One region of the Enterococcus sp. AMC1251 genome, then DNA from elsewhere that is predicted to be linked to it. Evidence: a T-box and tRNA genes for the amino acid it is inferred to sense, from the RefSeq annotation. Region 1 holds a T-box; the other regions hold tRNA genes.
The links. The T-box of region 1 lies ahead of serS (serine--tRNA ligase). A T-box ahead of a tRNA ligase gene usually reads a tRNA of that ligase, here a tRNA-Ser.

Region 1 (2,231 bases):
TTGTCCATAACGTTTGATCCTTTTTATTTATAAATTTAATATAAATGTATCATGCTCGTTTAGGACTTTCAACAGCCTTAGAAATAAATTAGTAATTTTTTTATTTATCTAATTAATTTCAAGTTACCCATGTATGGAATCAAAACTTCTGGAATGGTTACTGTTCCGTCTTCATTTTGATAATTTTCTAAGATAGCTGCAACTGTCCGACCTACAGCCAAACCAGACCCATTTAGCGTATGAGCATATTGTACTTTGTCATTTTCATCACGGTAGCGGATCATTGCACGACGAGCTTGAAAATCTTCACAGTTTGAACAAGAACTAATTTCACGATAAGCATTTTGAGCTGGGATCCAGACTTCTAAGTCATACGTTTTTGCAGCAGAGAAGCCCATATCGCCTGTTGCTAGCGACAGGACGCGATAAGGTAAATTCAATTTTTGTAAAATATCTTCTGCATTTGCCGTCATTTTTTCTAATTCTTCATAAGAATGTTCTGCATCACTGAATTTCACCATTTCTACTTTGTTGAATTGATGCAGACGAATCAAGCCTCTCGTATCGCGACCGGCACTTCCAGCTTCAGAACGGAAAGATGGACTAAGTGCTGTAAAATAGATAGGTAAATCTTTACTATCTAAAATTTCGTTATTATAATAGTTTGTCAAAGGAACCTCAGCCGTTGGGATCAATGTCATATCGGTTCCATCTAGTTGAAAAACGTCTTCTTTGAATTTTGGAAATTGACCAGTACCAAACATAGAGTTGCTGTTTACGATATAAGGGGTCATCATTTCGGTATAACCATGGTCATAAACGTGCATATCCAGCATAAAGTTGTACAATGCACGCTCTAATCTGGCACCTAATCCTTTATAGTAGACAAAACGACTTCCAGAGACTTTTGCTCCACGCTCAAAATCAAGAATATCCAGATTTTCTGCTACATCCCAATGAGGTTTCGGTTCAAAAGCAAAATTTCTAGGCTCGCTCCAACGGCGTACTTCAACATTATCGTCTTCATCTGCCCCGATAGGTACTGAATCATGAGGAAGATTCGGTAATGTTGTAGAAATTTCATGAAGTTTTGTATCAATCTCTTCGATTTCAGTGTCCATGGATTTGATCTTGCCACCAACTTCTTTCATTTCAGTAATCTTGGCAGTGGCATCTTCTTTATTTCGTTTTAACTGTGCGATTTCGGCAGAAACATCATTCCGATATTTTTTTAGCTCTTCTGATTTTACTAATAAATTCCGACGGCTTTCATCTAAACGCAAGAATTCTATTAATACCTCTTCCTTTACACCACGGGTTTTCAATTTTGCTTGAACAGCATCAAAATTTTGACGAATCATTTTTACATCTAACATAATTACTCCTCCTTAAGTTTAAAAGCGTGATGGGCTAGACCATGTAGCTAGATAACATTGAAATAAAATAAAAAGCCACTCCATCCCTAGAAAAAATTTCTTGGGACGAAATGACTTGAATTTCGCGGTACCACCCAAGTTCAGCTTAAAGCTGCACTTGTAATACAGATAACGGCTGTGACCGGTTTAACTTATTTCGTTAAACGCAAGGAACAGAGACGGACTTCTTTATAGTAGAATATTTGCTCTCACCACCGCAAACTCTCTTTGATTCAGCACTATAAATACTTTTTCTCTTTGCTTGTCACTAGGATACAAAACTTTTGTTTGGATGTCAACCTTAGTAAATCAATTTCTCTTCAAAGGCAAATGAATAATAAAAGAGGTCCAATGATTATCAGATGTTGCATAGATATATCCTCCATGTAATGCAATAATGCTTTGTGCAATAGCCAAACCAAGACCTGTTCCACCTGTTTCTTGGGAACGTGATTCTTCCACACGGTAGAAACGATCAAATAATTGATCTAAAGATTTTTTTGGAATTGGAGGACCATCGTTTCTAACCGAGATTACAGCTTCTGTCCCAACCTTCTCTACGTCAATGACGATATTTTTCCCACCCTTACCGTATTTAAGTGCATTTGATAGTAGATTGTTGAAGACACGAACTAGTTTTTCTGTGTCACCATCCATTTTTATCGATGGCGGATTAGCATTAACTTGAATCGTCATGTCGTTTTTATCTGCCTCCAGCTCAAAATCAGCAGCAAGTTGTTCAATTAATTGCGCCATATCAAAACTAATCGTATTGATAGGAACTGAGGGCTGACGAACTTTTGTATATTCAAAAAG
Region 2 (2,231 bases), 360 kb from region 1:
CACAGGACTTAAAATCCTGCGGTGAGTGATCACCGTACCGGTTCGATTCCGGTCCTCGGCATTGCTTTGAACCACTATGAATGGCAATTGTGAAATTGACAGAATAGGGGTTGAAAAGTATAAAGCACCCATAGCTCAACTGGATAGAGTGCTTGACTACGAATCAAGAGGTTAGGGGTTCGACTCCCTTTGGGTGCATTTTTAGCTACGGGAAGTAGCTCAGCTTGGTAGAGCACTTGGTTTGGGACCAAGGGGTCGCAGGTTCGAATCCTGTCTTCCCGATTTATTTTGTGGGGCCTTAGCTCAGCTGGGAGAGCGCCTGCTTTGCACGCAGGAGGTCAGCGGTTCGATCCCGCTAGGCTCCATTAGTACTTTATTATTTTCGCGGTGTAGCTCAGCTGGCTAGAGCGTCCGGTTCATACCCGGGAGGTCGGGGGTTCGATCCCCTTCGCCGCGATTTCTTTTTTAAGAGCCAAGGACCTTTAGCTCAGTTGGTTAGAGCAGACGGCTCATAACCGTCCGGTCGTAGGTTCGAGTCCTACAAGGTCCATTGTAGTGACAATTAACAATATATTTATTTCGGAGGATTACCCAAGTCCGGCTGAAGGGAACGGTCTTGAAAACCGTCAGGCGGGTAAAACCGTGCAAGGGTTCGAATCCCTTATCCTCCTTTACTGAGAATCACTGTAAGTGGCTTTGCCAGAACAGATGATGAACAGTACTTGGCGAACGAAGTGAGAGAAGTAACCTTACTAGTAATCACCAAGAAAAATCACCTTTTATAGTCATATAGACTATATATTATCGCGGGGTGGAGCAGTCAGGTAGCTCGTCGGGCTCATAACCCGAAGGTCGTAGGTTCAAATCCTGCCCCCGCAATTGCTTTTAAATTTGTTTTAAAAGTATGAGTAGTATAGTGATGCAATACATTTATTATTGGTTTGGTAGTTCAGCTGGTTAGAATGCCTGCCTGTCACGCAGGAGGTCGCGGGTTCGAGTCCCGTCCAGACCGTTTTAAATGCGGGTGTAGTTTAGTGGTAAAACCACAGCCTTCCAAGCTGTTGTCGCGAGTTCGATTCTCGTCACCCGCTTTATGGGCCTATAGCTCAGCTGGTTAGAGCGCACGCCTGATAAGCGTGAGGTCGATGGTTCGAGTCCATTTAGGCCCATTTTTCAAATTATTTTCTTGGGGAAGTACTCAAGTGGCTGAAGAGGCGCCCCTGCTAAGGGTGTAGGTCGGGAAACCGGCGCGAGGGTTCAAATCCCTCCTTCTCCGTTTCATAGCGGCCCGTTGGTCAAGCGGTTAAGACACCGCCCTTTCACGGCGGTATCACGGGTTCGATTCCCGTACGGGTCATTTTTTAATATTTATTTCGGAGGATTACCCAAGTCCGGCTGAAGGGAACGGTCTTGAAAACCGTCAGGCGGGTAAAACCGTGCAAGGGTTCGAATCCCTTATCCTCCTTTACTGAGAATCGCTGTAAGTGGCTTTGCCAGAACAGATGATGAACATACTTGGCGAATGAAGTGAGAGAAGTAATCTTACTAGTAATCACCAAGAAATATCACCTTTTATAGTCATATAGACTATATATTATCGCGGGGTGGAGCAGTCAGGTAGCTCGTCGGGCTCATAACCCGAAGGTCGTAGGTTCAAATCCTGCCCCCGCAATTGCTTTTAAATTTGTTTTAAAAGTATGAGTAGTATAGTGATGCAATACATTTATTATTGGTTTGGTAGTTCAGCTGGTTAGAATGCCTGCCTGTCACGCAGGAGGTCGCGGGTTCGAGTCCCGTCCAGACCGTTTTATTTATTTTTGGCGCAGTAGCTCAGTTGGTAGAGCAACGGATTGAAGCTCCGTGTGTCGGCAGTTCGATTCTGTCTTGCGCCATTTTGAAAGAAGAAACATGCGGGTGTAGTTTAGTGGTAAAACCACAGCCTTCCAAGCTGTTGTCGCGAGTTCGATTCTCGTCACCCGCTTTTTTTCTTTAAGGGCCTATAGCTCAGCTGGTTAGAGCGCACGCCTGATAAGCGTGAGGTCGATGGTTCGAGTCCATTTAGGCCCATAATTTGTAAAAGGCCCGTTGGTCAAGCGGTTAAGACACCGCCCTTTCACGGCGGTATCACGGGTTCGATTCCCGTACGGGTCATGTCTTTAAAGCATTTTGCTAGTTGCATAATGTTTTTTTTTATATTTTTTTTATGAAAACGTTGACAATGCAGTTGTAAT
Region 3 (2,231 bases), 1.3 Mb from region 1:
ATCTCCTTGAAAAGACTCATATAGGGATATAAACATCTCCTTGTAAATATGAGAACCTAAAATACCTTCAATAACAATTAGTTCAAATCTCTCTTTGCCAAATTCAGCGATCTGTTTTATTAGTTCAGATGTTGGATTCTCTACCCTATCTTTGACATTTAAGATACCTAACCGAATTTCATCTTGAGAAATCCTCATTACAGTTCCTCTGGGGTAGTGATTTTGAATTGCTTTAGCTGTAGTCGTCTTCCCACTAGCTGAATTCCCTCTTATAATGATTAATTTACTCATCTATTATTTTTCCTCCCTACACTAAGATGTGAAGGTAAACTATATTAGTAAAGAATGATCTAGGAGATAATAACTCATACTCAAAAGTCACCGATTTTCTATATTTATTTCAGTGTGCAAAGTAGAGACTCTCCCAAAAATCACCTAGACAAAAAAAAGAGCATCAACATAAGATACATGTTAATGCTTGGCATATACCGGCGGCCGGGGTCGAACCGGCACGATCGTAAGATCACAGGATTTTGAGTCCAGCGCGTCTGCCAATTCCGCCACGCCGGCATAAAATAAATAATTCGCAAGGCGGTAACCGGATTTGAACCGGTGATGAAGGTTTTGCAGACCTCTGCCTTACCACTTGGCTATACCGCCATATTATACAAATTGACCATTCTCAAAAAGAGAAACTGGGGTAGCTGGATTCGAACCAACGCATGACAGGATCAAAACCTGTTGCCTTACCGCTTGGCTATACCCCAATAATTAGAGTTAAGGGCGACTGATGGGAATCGAACCCACGCGTGGCGGAACCACAATCCGCTGTGTTAACCACTTCACCACAATCGCCATAAAACATATAATAAATTTAAAGCTAAGGGCGACTGATGGGGATCGAACCCACGCATGGCGGAACCACAATCCGCTGTGTTAACCACTTCACCACAATCGCCATAAACTATTAACAGGGATAGTAGGAATCGAACCCACAATGACGGTTTTGGAGACCGTAGTTATACCGTTTAACTATATCCCTACTATAAATGGAGGAAAGTGGATTCGAACCACTGAACCCTAAGGAACGGATTTACAGTCCGTCGCGTTTAGCCACTTCGCTATTCCTCCAAATGGCGCAAGACAGAATCGAACTGCCGACACACGGAGCTTCAATCCGTTGCTCTACCAACTGAGCTACTGCGCCAAAAACTTAAAACGGTCTGGACGGGACTCGAACCCGCGACCTCCTGCGTGACAGGCAGGCATTCTAACCAACTGAACTACCAAACCGTAATTTAATGGAGGTTGACGGGATCGAACCGCCGACCCCCTGCTTGTAAGGCAGGTGCTCTCCCAGCTGAGCTAAACCTCCAAAAAATATAAATGACCCGTACGGGAATCGAACCCGTGATACCGCCGTGAAAGGGCGGTGTCTTAACCGCTTGACCAACGGGCCAATAAAACTTAATACGGAGAGTAAGGGATTCGAACCCTTGAGACAGCGTTCACCGTCTACATGATTTCCAATCATGCTCCTTCGGCCACTCGGACAACTCTCCAGAGTTAAAAGAAGCAAACACTACTCATATGTCCTATATTAAGGAACTCCGGCAGTAGGACTCGAACCTACGACATCATGATTAACAGTCATGCGCTACTACCAACTGAGCTATGCCGGAATAATTAGCGTGGCGACGTCCTACTCTCACAAAGGGAAACCCTTCACTACAATCGGCGCTAAGAAGCTTAACTTCTGTGTTCGGCATGGGAACAGGTGTATCCTTCTCGCTATCGCCACCACACTGGGTGTTGTTGCTATTTAATTGAGTGCTTTTTATTCACTCAAAACTGGATTGAAGTAGTAATCAAACAGCCCGAAATACTTTTTTATTTCGTTTCTTTGGTTAAGTCCTCGACCGATTAGTATTGGTCCGCTCCGTACATCACTGCACTTCCACTTCCAACCTATCTACCTGATCATCTCTCAGGGGTCTTACTTTCTTAAAGAAATGGGAAATCTCATCTTGAGGTGGGCTTCACACTTAGATGCTTTCAGCGTTTATCCCTTCCCTACATAGCTACCCAGCAATGCCCTTGGCAGAACAACTGGTACACCAGCGGTAAGTCCATCCCGGTCCTCTCGTACTAAGGACAGCTCCTCTCAAATTTCCAACGCCCGCGACGGATAGGGACCGAACTGTCTCACGACGTTCTGAACCCAGCTCGCG

Region 2: it has a tRNA-Ser gene. The T-box ahead of serS (serine--tRNA ligase) is inferred to sense a tRNA for this amino acid. The anticodon was not compared.
Region 3: it has a tRNA-Ser gene. The T-box ahead of serS (serine--tRNA ligase) is inferred to sense a tRNA for this amino acid. The anticodon was not compared.

What each region holds. Positions count from the first base shown of each region.
Region 1 covers NZ_CM177098.1:3,438,991-3,441,221, reverse strand. The annotation lists gene AC4BBR_RS16285 (polysaccharide deacetylase family protein) at 1-8, opposite strand, end outside; gene serS (serine--tRNA ligase) at 105-1,376, opposite strand; T-box leader at 1,475-1,686, opposite strand; gene croS (sensor histidine kinase CroS) at 1,725-2,231, opposite strand, start outside.
Region 2 covers NZ_CM177098.1:3,083,282-3,085,512, reverse strand. The annotation lists tRNA gene AC4BBR_RS14610 (tRNA-Leu) at 1-61, shown strand, start outside; tRNA gene AC4BBR_RS14605 (tRNA-Arg) at 125-198, shown strand; tRNA gene AC4BBR_RS14600 (tRNA-Pro) at 209-282, shown strand; tRNA gene AC4BBR_RS14595 (tRNA-Ala) at 293-365, shown strand; tRNA gene AC4BBR_RS14590 (tRNA-Met) at 384-457, shown strand; tRNA gene AC4BBR_RS14585 (tRNA-Ile) at 477-550, shown strand; tRNA gene AC4BBR_RS14580 (tRNA-Ser) at 582-671, shown strand; tRNA gene AC4BBR_RS14575 (tRNA-Met) at 806-879, shown strand; tRNA gene AC4BBR_RS14570 (tRNA-Asp) at 939-1,012, shown strand; tRNA gene AC4BBR_RS14565 (tRNA-Gly) at 1,021-1,091, shown strand; tRNA gene AC4BBR_RS14560 (tRNA-Ile) at 1,096-1,169, shown strand; tRNA gene AC4BBR_RS14555 (tRNA-Ser) at 1,189-1,276, shown strand; tRNA gene AC4BBR_RS14550 (tRNA-Glu) at 1,286-1,357, shown strand; tRNA gene AC4BBR_RS14545 (tRNA-Ser) at 1,376-1,465, shown strand; tRNA gene AC4BBR_RS14540 (tRNA-Met) at 1,599-1,672, shown strand; tRNA gene AC4BBR_RS14535 (tRNA-Asp) at 1,732-1,805, shown strand; tRNA gene AC4BBR_RS14530 (tRNA-Phe) at 1,820-1,892, shown strand; tRNA gene AC4BBR_RS14525 (tRNA-Gly) at 1,911-1,981, shown strand; tRNA gene AC4BBR_RS14520 (tRNA-Ile) at 1,994-2,067, shown strand; tRNA gene AC4BBR_RS14515 (tRNA-Glu) at 2,080-2,151, shown strand.
Region 3 covers NZ_CM177098.1:2,113,896-2,116,126, forward strand. The annotation lists gene AC4BBR_RS09945 (P-loop NTPase family protein) at 1-291, opposite strand, end outside; tRNA gene AC4BBR_RS09950 (tRNA-Leu) at 487-570, opposite strand; tRNA gene AC4BBR_RS09955 (tRNA-Cys) at 590-660, opposite strand; tRNA gene AC4BBR_RS09960 (tRNA-Gln) at 696-767, opposite strand; tRNA gene AC4BBR_RS09965 (tRNA-His) at 783-855, opposite strand; tRNA gene AC4BBR_RS09970 (tRNA-His) at 886-958, opposite strand; tRNA gene AC4BBR_RS09975 (tRNA-Trp) at 972-1,042, opposite strand; tRNA gene AC4BBR_RS09980 (tRNA-Tyr) at 1,051-1,131, opposite strand; tRNA gene AC4BBR_RS09985 (tRNA-Phe) at 1,135-1,207, opposite strand; tRNA gene AC4BBR_RS09990 (tRNA-Asp) at 1,220-1,293, opposite strand; tRNA gene AC4BBR_RS09995 (tRNA-Val) at 1,303-1,375, opposite strand; tRNA gene AC4BBR_RS10000 (tRNA-Glu) at 1,388-1,459, opposite strand; tRNA gene AC4BBR_RS10005 (tRNA-Ser) at 1,474-1,562, opposite strand; tRNA gene AC4BBR_RS10010 (tRNA-Asn) at 1,609-1,682, opposite strand; rRNA gene rrf (5S ribosomal RNA) at 1,690-1,805, opposite strand; rRNA gene AC4BBR_RS10020 (23S ribosomal RNA) at 1,904-2,231, opposite strand, start outside.